One region of the Streptomyces albireticuli genome, then DNA from elsewhere that is predicted to be linked to it. Evidence: predicted binding sites of a transcription regulator. Region 1 holds the regulator's gene; the other holds the start of a gene.

Region 1 (7,197 bases):
GGGCCTCCCTGGCCGCCGCGATCGGCGCGGGCCCCGACCACGTCTCCGCCTACGCGCTGATCGTCGAGGAGGGCACCCAGCTCGCCCGCCGCATCCGCCGCGGCGAGGTCCCCATGACCGACGACGACGTCCACGCCGACCGCTACCTCATCGCCGAGGAGATGCTCACCGCCGCCGGCTTCGGCTGGTACGAGGTCTCCAACTGGGCGACCACCGAGGCCGGCCGCTGCCGCCACAACGAGCTCTACTGGCGCGGCGCGGACTGGTGGGGCGCGGGCCCCGGGGCGCACTCCCACGTCGGGGGCGTGCGGTGGTGGAACGTCAAGCACCCCGGGGCGTACGCCCAGGCCCTGTCCGAGGGCCGCTCCCCGGGCGCGGGCCGCGAGGTCCTGCCGGACGAGGACCGGAGGGTGGAGCGGATTCTGCTGGAGCTGCGGCTGATCGACGGGTGCCCGTTGTCGCTGCTGCGGCCGGCCGGGGCGGCGGCTGCCGCGCGGGCGCTGGCGGACGGGCTGCTCCAGCCGGGGCCGTATGAGGCCGGCCGGGCCGTCCTGACGCTCCAGGGGCGGTTGCTGGCGGACGCGGTGGTCAGGGACCTGGTGGATTAGGCGGTTTCTTTCCCCACCCCGCCCCTTCCCGCTGCATCCGATGTGCGGCTCCGCCGCGTGCGGGGCTCCGCCCCGGACCCCGGTCCTCAAACGCCGGACGGGCTGAATTGTCGCCCGGAACCGGGCAAATTCAGCCCGGCTGGGGGCACCTCCCAGCGGTAGCCGGGGGAGTGTGAGGCCACCGCGCGTCAGCGCGGCCGGGGGGCCCGGGGGCTTGCCCCCGGTTCAGGAAGGGGCGGGTAGGGGACAAAGCCCCCCGCTCACCCCACCGGCACCGTCACGAAGTCGATCAACTCCTCCACCCGCCCCAGCAACGCCGGCTCCAGATCCTTGTAAGACCCCACCGCCGACAGGATCCGCTGCCACGCGGCCCCCGTGTTCGACGGCCACCCCAGCGCCGCGCACACCCCCGTCTTCCAGTCCTCGCCCCGCGGCACCCGGGGCCACTCCGGGATGCCCACCGACGACGGCTTCACCGCTTCCCACACATCGATGTAGGGGTGCCCCACCACCAGCACGTGCTCCCCGGTCACCTCCGCCGCGATCCGTGACTCCTTCGAGCCCGGTACGAGGTGGTCGACCAGGACGCCGAGGCGGGCGTCCGGGCCGGGGGAGAAGGAGCGGACGACGGCGGGCAGGTCGTCGACGCCCTCCAGGTACTCGACGACCACGCCCTCGATGCGCAGGTCGTCGCCCCAGACCCGCTCCACGAGCTCCGCGTCGTGCCGTCCCTCTACGTAGATGCGCCCGGCGCGCGCGACACGCGCACGCGCCCCCGGTACGGCGAGCGAACCGGACGCCGTCCGCACAGGTCCTTGGGGCGCCCGCGCGGCGGTGGGGCGTACGAGCGTGACGACACGCCCCTCCAGCAGGAAGCCGCGCGGCTCCAGCGGGAAGACCCGGTGCTTGCCGAAGCGGTCCTCCAGGGTCACCGTGAGGCCCTGGGCCGTCTTCTCGCAGCGGATCACCGCTCCGCAGAAGCCCGTGGACACCTCCTCGACGACCAGGCCGGGATCCGCCGGCACCTCGGGCGCGGGCTGCTGACGCTTCCACGGAGGGGTGAGGTCCGGTCCGTATTGTCTGCTGCGCATGGGTGCCATTCTGCGGGGTGAACCGGGCGGACGGGATCTTGCTGCGCGCCCCGCCCTCCTTCAGGTGAGCCGGGCGGGTCGCACGCCACCGCACACGACGTACGCCCCGCCCCTCCCGTCACGACACGCCGAACCGCTCCGCCAGCGCGTCCCGTTGCGCGCGGACGAACCGGGCGTCCACGACGGCCCCGTGCCCCGGCACGTAGACCGCGTCCTCGCCGCCCAGCGCCAGCAGCCGGTCCAGGGCGGCCGGCCACTGGCGGGGCAGCGCGTCCGGCCCGGCCTGCGGTTCGCCGGACTCCTCGACCAGGTCGCCGCAGAAGACGACCTCGGGCGCCCCGCCCGCGCCCGCGACGAAGACGGCCAGGTCGTGCGCCGTGTGTCCCGGGCCGATGTTGGCCAGCAGCACCTGCCGGCCGCCGCCCAGGTCGAGGGTGAGCTCGCCGGAGACCTGGTGGTGGGGGCGTACGAGCAGCTCGGCGGCGCCCGCCGCGGCCTCCGGCTCCACGCCGTGCCGCACCGCGTCCCGGCGGAGCTCCTCGCGCTCACGCTCCAGCAGATCGGCGAGCCCCACCGCCCCGTACACCTCGGCCCCGGAGAACGCGGCCGTCCCGAAGACATGATCGAAATGGGGGTGGGTCAGAGCGATATGCGTCACTGCGCGCCCGAAGATCTCGCGCACGTCCCGGCGCACCTCGGCGCCCTCCAGGACGGTCGCGCCGGTGTCCACGAGCAGCATGCCGTCCGCCCCCGCGACCACGCCGATCGTCGCGTCCCACCCGGGCATTCTGCGGCGCGCGACCCCTGGCGCGAGCCTCTCCCAACGCGCGGTCGCCTCATCGCTCTCCATACCCGGACGCTATCCGGAGCGCGGTACGGTTGCCCGCCCGGCGGGCATACGGCAGGTGTGCGGCGGGCGCCCGGCGGAGACGGCTCTTGCCCTGGCCGTGGTGGACGGCCGTACACTGGCTGGAGGTATCTGGCACTCGTGACCATTGAGTGCCAGGGACAGAATCCGTAGGACGGCTGGACTGGAGGTGCGCGGTGCTGAGCGAACGCAGGCTCGAGGTGTTGCGCGCCATCGTCCAGGACTATGTGGGCACCGAGGAGCCCGTGGGCTCCAAGGCCCTCACCGAGCGGCACCGCCTGGGCGTCTCCCCGGCGACGGTGCGCAACGACATGGCCGCGCTGGAGGACGAGGGCTTCATCGCCCAGCCCCACACGAGCGCGGGCCGCATCCCGACCGACAAGGGCTACCGCCTCTTCGTCGACAAACTGGCGGGCGTCAAGCCCCTGTCGACGCCGGAGCGGCGGGCCATTCACAACTTCCTCGACGGCGCCGTCGATCTCGACGATGTCGTGGGCCGCACGGTGCGGCTGCTCGCGCAGCTGACCCGGCAGGTGGCGGTGGTGCAGTATCCGTCGCTGACCCGCTCGACGGTGCGCCATGTGGAGCTGCTCTCGCTCGCTCCCGCCCGCGTCATGCTCGTACTGATCACGGACACCGGCCGGGTCGAGCAGCGCATGGTCGACTGCCCGGCGCCGATCGGCGAGACGTCTCTCGCGGACCTGCGGGCGCGGCTGAACAGCCGCGTCGTCGGACGGCGGTTCGCGGATGTGCCGCAGCTGGTGCAGGACCTCACCGAGTCCTTCGAGCAGGAAGATCGCGGAACCGTTTCCACAGTCCTCGCGACCCTGCTGGAGACCCTGGTCGAGGAGACCGAGGAACGGCTGATGATCGGCGGCACCGCCAATCTCACCCGCTTCGGCCATGACTTCCCCCTGATGATCCGGCCCGTGCTGGAGGCGTTGGAGGAGCAGGTCGTGCTGCTCAAGCTGCTCGGCGAGGCCAAGGACTCGGGCATGACGGTGCGAATCGGTCATGAGAACGCTCATGAGGGACTGAACTCCACATCGGTCGTCGCCGTCGGCTACGGTTCGGGCGACGAGGCAGTCGCCAAACTCGGCGTGGTCGGACCGACCCGCATGGACTACCCCGGAACGATGGGAGCGGTACGCGCAGTGGCACGTTACGTCGGACAGATCCTGGCGGAGTCGTAAGTGGCCACGGATTACTACGCGGTCCTGGGCGTACGGCGCGATGCCTCGCAGGACGAGATCAAGAAGGCCTTCCGCCGGCTCGCCCGTGAGCTGCACCCGGACGTCAATCCGGACCCGAAGACCCAGGAGCGGTTCAAGGAGATCAACGCCGCTTACGAGGTGCTCTCGGACCCGCAGAAGAAGCAGGTCTACGACCTCGGCGGCGACCCGCTCTCGGCCTCCGGCGGCGCCGGCGGCGGGGCCGGTGGCTTCGGCGCGGGCTTCGGCAACTTCTCCGACATCATGGACGCCTTCTTCGGCCAGGCCTCGCAGCGCGGACCGCGCTCGCGCACCCGCCGCGGCCAGGACGCCATGATCCGCCTGGAGATCAGCCTCAACGACGCGACGTTCGGGACGACCAAGGAGATCCAGGTCGACACCGCCGTCGTCTGCACCACGTGCAGCGGCGAGGGCGCGGCCCCCGGCACCTCCGCGCAGACCTGTGACATGTGCCGCGGCCGCGGTGAGGTCTCGCAGGTCACCCGCTCCTTCCTCGGCCAGGTCATGACCTCCCGGCCGTGCCCGCAGTGCCAGGGCTTCGGCACCGTGGTGCCGACCCCGTGCCCGGAGTGCGCCGGCGACGGCCGCGTCCGCTCGCGCCGCACCCTGACGGTCAAGATCCCCGCCGGTGTCGACAACGGCACCCGCATCCAGCTCGCGGGCGAGGGCGAGGTCGGCCCCGGCGGCGGCCCCGCCGGCGATCTCTACGTCGAGATCCACGAGACCCCGCACCCCACCTTCCAGCGGCGCGGCGACGACCTGCACTGCACGGTCACCATCCCGATGACGGCCGCGGCCCTCGGCACCAAGGTGCCGCTGGAGACCCTGGACGGCGTCGAGGAGATCGACATCCGCCCGGGCACCCAGTCCGGCCAGTCGATCCCGCTGCACCAGCGCGGCGTCACGCACCTGCGCGGCGGCGGGCGCGGTGACCTCATCGTGCACGTCGAGGTGATCACCCCCAGCAAGCTGGACCCGCAGCAGGAGGACCTGCTGCGCCAGCTCGCGAAGCTGCGCGGCGAGGAGCGCCCGATGGGCGAGTTCAAGCCGGGGCAGCAGGGCCTGTTCTCGCGTCTGAAGGACGCGTTCAACGGCCGCTAGGCGGTAGTGGGTGACGTCGTCCCGACGTCCCCGTGAGGTTCAGGCGACCGGGCTCCGGCCCGGTCCCACGTCCGGCCCCGGTCCGGCAGGTCTCCTGCCGGACCGGGGCCGGCGCGTTCCCCGGCTCCCGCCGGGGCGGCGGGTTTCCCCAGGTCTCCTTCCCGGCCGGGGTCGGCGTGCCCGGCCAGGCGTGACACGATGTGGTCATGGCCTTTGAATCCAGGGGAGCCACCGCGCTGACCGGTCTGTACCGGCACCCGATCGTGCAGGCCCCCATGGCCGGCGGCCCCTCCTGCCCGGCGCTCGCGGCGGCCGTCTCCGAGGCCGGCGGCCTCGGCAGCCTGGCGGCCGGCTACAAGACCCCCGCGGCGATGTACGAGGAGATCAAGCAGCTCCGGGCCCGTACCGCCGCCCCCTTCGGCGTGAACCTCTTCATGCCGCACACCCCCGCCGCCGACCCGGCCGCCGTGGAGGTCTACGCCGAGCAGCTGGCCGGCGAGGCCGCCTGGTACGGCACGCCCCTCGGCGACACCGATCTGCCGTGCGACGACGCCTACGACGCCAAGCTGGCGATCCTCCTCGACGATCCCGTGCCCCTGGTCTCCTTCACCTTCGGCTGCCCGGACCGGGCGGTGGTCGAGTCGCTGGCCCGCGTCGGCACGGTGACGGTCGTGACCGTCACCTCCGTCGCCGAGGCGCGCGCCGCGCACGCGGCGGGCGCCGACGCCCTGTGCGTCCAGGGCACGGAGGCCGGCGGCCACCAGGGCACCCACCGCGACGACCCGCGCCTGGACGGCACCGGCGCGGGCGTCGGCCTGCTGACCCTGCTGGCCGAGATCGGCGAGTCCGTGGACCTCCCCATGATCGCCGCGGGCGGTCTGATGCGGGGTGCCCAGATCGCGGCCGTACTCGCGGCGGGCGCCGTCGCGGCGCAGCTCGGCACGGCCTTCGTGCCCTGCCCCGAGTCGGGCGCGCACGCCCTGCACAAGCGCGCCCTGACCGACCCCGAACCGGTCTTCACCGGCACCGAACTGACCCGCGCCTTCTCGGGCCGCCCGGCCCGTGGCCTGGTGAACCGTTTCCTCCGGGAGCACGGCCCGTACGCCCCCGCGGCGTACCCTCAGGTCCACTACCTCACCTCCGGCCTGCGCAAGGCGGCCGCGGCGGCGGGCGACCCGCAGGGGATGAACCTCTGGGCGGGCCAGGGCCACCGGCTGTCCCGGGAACTCCCGGCGGCGCGGCTGGTGGAGGTGCTCGCCGCCGAACTGGAGGCGGCGCGCGGGCCGTCGGCCCGGGGCGAGGAGTCCGGAACCGGAGGGTACGGGGTCGCCGGGTCCGGAACCGGAGGGTACGGGGTCGCCGGGCAGGGCGGGCAGAGCAGTGCGAAGCGAGGGAGCGAGTCATGACAGCGCCGGTGTTCCTGGTCGAGGAGGGTGCCCTCACGGGCGTCTTCCCCGGTACCGTCTTCCCGCTCTCCGGCCCCGAGGGCCGGCACGCCGTGTCGGTCCGCCGGCTGCGCGTCGGCGAGGAGATCGTCCTGACGGACGGCGAGGGCACGGGCGCGTTCGGCACCGTGGCCGCGGTCGAGGGCAAGGACCGGCTGGACGTCGCGGTGACCTCCGTCCGCGCCGAGCCGCTGCCGGAGCCGCACATCACGGTCGTCCAGGCGCTGCCGAAGGGCGACCGCGGTGAGCTCGCGGTGGAGACGATGACGGAGACGGGCGTCGACGCGATCGTCCCGTGGGCGGCGTCGCGCTGCATCACGCAGTGGAAGGGCGAGCGGGCGGCCAAGTCGCTGGGCAAGTGGCGGGCGACGGCCCGTGAGGCGGGCAAGCAGTCGCGGAGACTGAGGTTCCCGCCGGTCTCCGAGCAATTGACGACCAAGCAGGTCGCCACGCTGCTGGCGGACGCCGCGTTCGCCGCCGTCCTGCACGAGGAGGGCTCCAGCGCCCCGCTCGCCACGGCGGAGCTTCCCGCGACGGGGAACATCGTCCTCGTCGTCGGCCCCGAGGGCGGCGTCTCGCCCGAGGAGCTCGCGGCCTTCGCGGAGGCGGGCGCGAAGCCGTACCGCCTGGGCCCGAGCGTCCTGCGGACCTCGACGGCGGGCACGGCGGCGACGGCGCTGCTGCTGGGCCGGACGGGCCGCTGGTCGTAGGGACGCCGCCGGCCGGGCCGCGCCCCCTGGTGGGGCGGCGTACGCGGCAGGAAGCCGTGGGCCTGGCCACATAGGGGCTCCGGACCGCCGTTTCTGGGGATGGACTGTTCATGTCGCACCTTCGTTCCCGGGACTACGAGCG
Region 2 (7,197 bases), 820 kb from region 1:
CCCGCGGAAGGGTGCGGTTCGCACCCTTCGTCCACCGTAAGGCCGCTACCCGGAGGCGGCCATTCGAGTGACGGGGGTGGGCGCTACGCGCGCGCCGGGTGCCCCAGCAGCATCGTCGGGGCACCGGCCACCCGGGTGAGCAGGATCGTGCAGGAGTTCGCGCCGTCGAGCTTGAGCTTCTTGCGGAGCTCCTCCGGCTCCACCGCCGAGCCGCGCTTCTTCACGGTCACGACGCCGACCTTCCGCTCGCGCAGCAGCGCCTTGAGCTTCTTCAGGTTGAAGGGCAGGACGTCGGTGATCTCGTACGCCGCGGCGTACGGCGTCTCCACCAGGTGGTCCGATGTCACGTACGCGATCGTCTCGTCGACGAGCCCGCCCGACACCCGCTCCGCGACGTCCGCGACCAGGTGCGCGCGGATCACCGCGCCGTCCGGCTCGTAGAGATAGCGGCCCACGGGGCGCACGGCCGGGTCCGGGAGCCCGGCGCCCACCAGTGTGTGCGGGCCGGGCAGCAGCGTCGCGCGCCGGGTGCCCGGGGCCGTGCCGAACCAGAGCACGGCCTCCTTCACATCGCCGCCGTCCGAGATCCACTCGGCCTCGGCCTCCTCCGGGACGGCCTCGTGGGGGACACCCGGGGCGATCTTGAGGGCGGCGTGCGGGGCCTTGAGCGCCGCCCCGACCGCCCAGGAGAGCGGCGGCGAATACGCCTCGGGGTCGAAGATCCGGCCCCGGCCGCCCCGCCGCGCGGGGTCGACGAAGACGGCGTCGTACCCCGCGGTGTCGATCTCCGCGACATCCGCGCGGCGCACCTCGATCAGCTCCGCGAGCCCCAGCGCCTCGGCGTTGGCCCGGGCGACCTCGCACGTCAGCGGGTCGCGGTCGACGGCCAGGACGCGGATGCCCAGCCGGGCCAGGGCGATCGCGTCGCCGCCGATGCCGCAGCAGAGATCGGCCACCGAACGGATGCCGAGCCCGGCGAAGCGGGCGGCGCGGTACTCGGCGACGGACTTCCTGGTGGACTGCTCGACGCCGTTCGGGGTGAAGAACATGCGGTACGCGTCCTCGGGGCCGAACTTCGCGACCGCGCGCTGCCGCAGCCGGGCCTGCCCGAGGGCCGCCGAGACCAGCTCGGCGGGGTGGTCCCGGCGCAGCCGGGTCGCCGTGGCGAGCTCCTGGGCGGGGTCGTGGTCGCGGAGCCCCGCGAGGAGCTGCCGGCCCTCGTCGGTGCGGAGGGCGGCGAAGGCGTCGAGGCTGGCAGCGGTCTGCGTGTTCGGTGCGGGCACGTGTCTCATTCTCGCCGACGGCGCGCCCCGGACGGAGGACCGGACGGGATCGTCACTCGAATACATGAACAACAATCGGAAGGGTGAGCCCCTCCATATCCGGCCTCCGGGCCCCCCGCCGCCGTCTCCGTACCACCGGTCCCGCCTGCGCCGCGGCCCTGCTCCTGGCCGGACTGCTCGCGGGCTGCTCGGGGTCGCCGGGATCCTCCTCCGGCCCGGACGAGGCGGCCGGCTCGCCCTCCCGTACGGGCACGGGCGCGGCCTCCCCGAGCGCCGCGCCGGATCCGGAGACCTACCGCCGCTGGGGGCTCGACAAGCCGCTCGCCGCGCCCCCGAAGCCGCCCGCGGCGAAGCTGACGGACGGGATGCGGCCGGGCGACGCGCCCAAGGTCGTCAAGCGGGTGCCCACCCAGGACAAGGTCGTCTTCGTGACCTTCGACGACGGGGCCGAGAAGGACCCCGAATTCGTGAAGATGGCCAAGGACCTCAAGCTGCCGTTCTCCATGTTCCTCACGGACGACATCGCCCGCGCGGGCCGCGGCTACGACTACTTCGAGCAGCTGCGGGGCGAGGCGGGCGCCGGAGGGAAGCGCAACGGCGTGCACAACCACACCCTCTCGCACCCCAACCTCCGCACCCTGTCGCCCGAGGCACAGCGCCGGGAGGTGTGCGGGCAGCAGGAGGCGCTGGAGAAGCGGTTCGGCACGCGCCCGCCCCTCTTCCGCCCGCCCTACGGCAACCTCGACGACGCCACGCTGACGGCCGCGGGCGGCTGCGGTGTGAAGGCGGTCGTGCTGTGGGAGGCGACGATGCAGATCAACGACATGCGCTACGCGGACGGCGGCAAGCTGCGCGCGGGCGACATCGTGCTGGCGCACTTCCGCGGGCCGCGGGAGCTCAAGGGCACGTCCATGACCGAGCACGTCACCAACATGCTGCGCAGCATCCAGCGGCAGGGGTTCACGGTGGCCCGCCTGGAGGATTACGTGTAGGGCCGGGCGCACGGAGCGGCGCCGTGGGCGCCGTGCGGGGAATCCGGAGGATTACGACCCCCGGCGCGCGGGCAGATCCACCTCCGCGCCGGGACGCCGGGGCGCGCCGCCCCGACCGGCCGGAACGCCGTGCGCGCACCCCGCGCGACGCGGCCGGGCCCGCTCCGGAACCCGCCCGGCGGGTGCTTACCCCCAGGGGTGAAATGCGAGCCCGCCGCACGGCGAATTGGCACTCCGCTTGACCGAGTGCTAACCGCGTCATAGTCTCGGCTCCGTTGGCACTCTCCACTCGGGAGTGCCAGCCGCAGCGACGGGCAGGATCCGGCACCCGCGACGACGGATGCTCCTGGTCGCCACCTCAGACAGATAACCCCGTGAGATCTCCGAAGGGGGAGGTCGGATCGTGACGACCACCAGCTCCAAGGTTGCCATCAAGCCGCTCGAGGACCGCATCGTGGTCCAGCCGCTCGACGCCGAGCAGACCACGGCCTCGGGCCTGGTCATTCCGGACACCGCCAAGGAGAAGCCCCAGGAGGGCGTCGTCCTGGCCGTGGGCCCGGGCCGCTTCGAGGAGGGCAACCGCCTTCCGCTCGACGTCTCCGTCGGCGATGTCGTGCTCTACAGCAAGTACGGCGGCACCGAGGTGAAGTACAACGGCGAGGAGTACCTCGTTCTCTCGGCTCGCGACGTTCTCGCGATCATCGAGAAGTAAGCCGGGGGTCCGGGGGTCGCTCCCCGGGCCGGTGCTGCACCCCGTTTGATGTGATCTGTGCCCTGGTCCCCGTGTCATTTCGACAATTGGGCACCAGGGCGCAGTTCGTTTGAGAGGACTTGAAGCAACTCATGGCGAAGATCCTGAAGTTCGACGAGGATGCCCGTCGCGCCCTCGAGCGCGGCGTCAACAAGCTGGCCGACACGGTCAAGGTGACGATCGGCCCCAAGGGCCGCAACGTCGTCATCGACAAGAAGTTCGGTGCCCCGACCATCACCAACGACGGTGTCACCATCGCGCGCGAGGTCGAGCTCGACGACCCGTACGAGAACCTGGGCGCCCAGCTCGTCAAGGAGGTGGCGACCAAGACCAACGACATCGCGGGTGACGGCACCACCACCGCGACCGTGCTGGCCCAGGCGCTGGTCCGCGAGGGTCTGCGCAACGTCGCCGCCGGCGCCTCCCCGGCCGCCCTGAAGAAGGGCATCGACGCCGCGGTCAAGGCCGTCTCCGACGAGCTGCTCGCGACCGCCCGTCCGATCGAGGACAAGTCCGACATCGCCGCCGTCGCCGCCCTGTCCGCCCAGGACAAGCAGGTCGGCGAGCTCATCGCCGAGGCGATGGACAAGGTCGGCAAGGACGGCGTCATCACCGTCGAGGAGTCGAACACCTTCGGCCTGGAGCTCGACTTCACCGAGGGCATGGCCTTCGACAAGGGTTACCTGTCCCCCTACATGGTGACCGACCAGGAGCGTATGGAGGCCGTCCTCGACGACCCGTACATCCTGATCCACCAGGGCAAGATCGCCTCGATCCAGGACCTGCTGCCGCTGCTGGAGAAGGTCATCCAGGCCGGCGCCAGCAAGCCGCTGCTGATCATCGCCGAGGACGTCGAGGGCGAGGCGCTCTCCACCCTCGTCGTCAACAAGATCCGTGGCACCTTCAACGCCGTGGCCGTCAAGGCCCCCGGCTTCGGTGACCGCCGCAAGGCGATGCTCGGCGACATGGCCACCCTCACCGGTGCCACCGTCATCGCCGAGGAGGTCGGCCTCAAGCTCGACCAGGCCGGTCTGGACGTGCTGGGCACCGCCCGCCGCGTGACGATCACCAAGGACGACACCACCATCGTCGACGGTGGCGGCAACTCCGGTGACGTCGAGGGCCGCGTCGCCCAGATCAAGGCCGAGATCGAGTCCACGGACTCCGACTGGGACCGCGAGAAGCTCCAGGAGCGCCTCGCCAAGCTCGCCGGTGGCGTCTGCGTCATCCGCGTGGGTGCGGCCACCGAGGTCGAGCTCAAGGAGAAGAAGCACCGTCTGGAGGACGCCATCTCCGCGACCCGCGCCGCGGTCGAGGAGGGCATCGTCTCCGGTGGTGGCTCCGCGCTCGTCCACGCCGTCAAGGTCCTCGAGGGCAACCTCGACAAGACCGGCGACGAGGCCACCGGTGTCGCCGTGGTCCGCCGCGCCGCCGTCGAGCCGCTGCGCTGGATCGCCGAGAACGCCGGCCTCGAGGGCTACGTCATCACCTCGAAGGTCTCCGAGCTCGACAAGGGCCAGGGCTTCAACGCCGCGACCGGCGAGTACGGCGACCTGGTGAAGGCCGGCGTCATCGACCCGGTCAAGGTCACCCGCTCCGCCCTGGAGAACGCCGCCTCCATCGCCTCCCTGCTGCTCACGACCGAGACCCTGGTCGTCGAGAAGCCGGCCGAGGAGGAGGCCGAGGCCGGTCACGGCCACGGTCACGCCCACTAGTTCCGGTACCCCCGGCTGGTCGCGCGCCTGACGCACCGAGGCCCGGCACCCCTTCGGGGGGTGCCGGGCCTCGGCCGTTTCCCGTACCGGCTACTTCGGTCCGTACTTACGGCCCGTCGTGGACGACGCCCGCGACACGACCCGGTGCGGCGCCAGCTTCATCAGGCCCGTGATCGCCTTGTACCGGGGGTCCGGAACGGACAGCGTCTTGCCGTGGCCCAGGTCCCGCAGCGCCGCCCCCACCAGCTTGTCCGCGTCCAGCCACAGCCAGCCGGGCACGTTGTCCGTCCCCATGCCGGCCCGCTCGTGGAACTCCGTCCGCACGAAACCGGGGCACAGCGCCATCAGCCGCACCCCGCTGCCGGCCATGTCCCGCGCCACGCCCTGGGTGAACTGCACGACCCACGCCTTGCTCGCCCCGTACGTGCCGCGCGGCACGAACGCCGCCACGGAGGCGACGTTGATGACCGCGCCCCGGTGGCGCTCGCGCATCGCCTCGGTCGCTGCGGCCGTCAGCCGCAGCACCGCCTCGCAGTGCACCTTGAGCATCTTCAGCTCGTCGGCCATCGAGACCTCGAGGAAGCGGCCCTTGTTGCCGAAGCCCGCGTTGTTGACCAGCAGGTGCACCGGGCGCGCGGGGTCACGGAGCCGGTCCTCCACCGCCTCGATGCCCTTGTCCTCGGACAGGTCCGCGGCGAGCACCTCCACCTCCACGCCGTGCCGGTCGTGGAGTTCGGTCGCCTGCTCGCCGAGCCGCTCCTCGTTACGGGCCACCAGCACGAGGTCGTGGCCCTCGCCCGCCAGCCGGCGGGCGAACGCGGCGCCGATCCCGGCGGTCGCGCCTGTGATCAATACAGTCGTCATACCGGCACGTTAGAGCCCGGCGGCGCCGGGCGTGCCGCCGCGGTCCCTTCGGGGTGGATCTTCAAGCCATCGTCAGGCGCTCGCCCGGTAGGCCAGCGCCTTCTCCCGAGTCGCCTCGGGGAGCGCGTCACCAGCAGCCAAAACGTCGGGCAGCAGGGTCCGTTCCGTGGTGCTCGCGCGGAACAGGAAGGAGACCGTGACGGAGTGGGCGGGGCGGTGGACGACCGTGACGGGATCACCCGCACGGACCTCCCCGGGGGTTATCACCCGAAGGTAGGCGCCGGGGACCGCGGCCTGGGTGAAGCGCTTCATCCAGCCCTGTTCGCCCAGCCAGTCGGCGAACATCCGGCAGGGGATGCGGGGTGACGTCACCTCCAGCACCAGCTCCGGGCCGACGCGCCAGCGCTCGCCGACGAGCGCGCCGCTGACGTCGATCCCCTGGGTGGTGAAGTTCTCGCCGAAGGTCCCGTCGGGCAGCGCCCGGCCCAGCTCCCGCTGCCAGCGGTCGAGGTCCTCGCGGGCGTACGCGTAGACGGCCTGGTCGTCGCCGCCGTGCAGGTGCAGGTGGGTGATGGTGTCGCCGGCCAGTCCGCTGCCGCCCACGCCCCGGGGGCCGGGCGCGGCCACGGCGACGGGTCCGGCCACCGGGCGCTTGTCGATGCCGGTGCGCAGACCGGGCGTGAAGCCGGTGAGCTCGTCGGTGGTGTCACGGCCGACGTTCACGGAGAGCAGCGAGGGCGCGGGAGAAGGCGAGGGTGAGGGCAAGGACACGGAAGGCGAAGACATGGCCAAAGGCTAGGGGAGACCCGTACAGGGTCTCAAAGGTATTTGGCGTCATTTCACTCCGGGTCCAAGGTGGTCTTATGCTCAAGGCATGATCGAGGCTCGTCATCTGAGGGTGCTGCGCGCGGTGGCCGCCACCGGTTCGTTCTCGGCCGCGGCCCGCGAACTGGGCTGCACCCAGCCCGCCGTCAGCCAGCAGATGAAGGCCCTGGAGCAGTCCGCGGGCACCCCGCTGCTGATCCGCACGGGCCGGGAGATGCGGCTGACCCAGGCCGGCGAGGCCCTGGTGCGGCACGCCTCCGGGATCCTGGCCGGGCTCACCGCGGCCGAGGAGGAGGTCGCGGCGATCGCCGGGCTGCGGGCCGGGCGGGTGCGGATGGTGTCCTTCCCCAGCGGCAGCTCGACGCTGGTGCCCGGCGCGCTGGCGCAGATGCGGGCGGCGCACCCGGGTACCCGGGTCTCCCTGGTCGAGGCCGAGCCGCCGCGGTCGGTGGAGATGCTGCGCGAGGGCGACTGCGAGATCGCGCTGGCCTTCCGCTACCCCGAGGTGCGCGGCTCGGACCCGGCCGCGGGCACGGAGTGGGAGGACCTGGTCGTCCGGCCGCTGCTGACCGACCGCCTCGTGGGCGTGGTGCCGGAGGGGCACCGGCTGGCGGGGGCCGAGCGGATCGGGATGGCCGAGCTGGCCGACGAGTCGTGGATCGCGGGCTGCCCGCGCTGCCGGCGGCACCTGGTGGAGGTGTGCGAGAGCACCGGCTTCACCCCGCGGATCGACTTCGCGACCGATGACTATCCGTCGGTGTTCGGGC

What was found. The regulator HrcA, encoded in region 1, represses chaperone genes, less so after heat shock. The targets are predictions, from matches to a motif close to TTNGCACTCNGNNNNNCNGAGTGCNAA.
Region 2: groES (co-chaperone GroES) is a predicted target of HrcA. The motif match lies at 2,502-2,528, and genes of this name have one in related genera.

The regions. Positions count from the first base shown of each region.
Region 1 is NZ_CP021744.1:5,246,505-5,253,701, forward strand. It holds gene hemW (radical SAM family heme chaperone HemW) at 1-608, shown strand, start outside; gene SMD11_RS22610 (DUF3097 domain-containing protein) at 869-1,699, opposite strand; gene SMD11_RS22615 (MBL fold metallo-hydrolase) at 1,818-2,549, opposite strand; gene hrcA (heat-inducible transcriptional repressor HrcA) at 2,744-3,760, shown strand; gene dnaJ (molecular chaperone DnaJ) at 3,761-4,900, shown strand; gene SMD11_RS22630 (nitronate monooxygenase) at 5,107-6,306, shown strand; gene SMD11_RS22635 (16S rRNA (uracil(1498)-N(3))-methyltransferase) at 6,303-7,055, shown strand; gene SMD11_RS22640 (helix-turn-helix transcriptional regulator) at 7,166-7,197, shown strand, end outside.
Region 2 is NZ_CP021744.1:4,425,253-4,432,449, forward strand. It holds gene SMD11_RS19210 (THUMP-like domain-containing protein) at 84-1,292, opposite strand; gene SMD11_RS19215 (polysaccharide deacetylase family protein) at 1,367-2,275, shown strand; gene groES (co-chaperone GroES) at 2,679-2,987, shown strand; gene groL (chaperonin GroEL) at 3,119-4,741, shown strand; gene SMD11_RS19230 (SDR family NAD(P)-dependent oxidoreductase) at 4,832-5,605, opposite strand; gene SMD11_RS19235 (MOSC domain-containing protein) at 5,678-6,391, opposite strand; gene SMD11_RS19240 (LysR family transcriptional regulator) at 6,480-7,197, shown strand, end outside.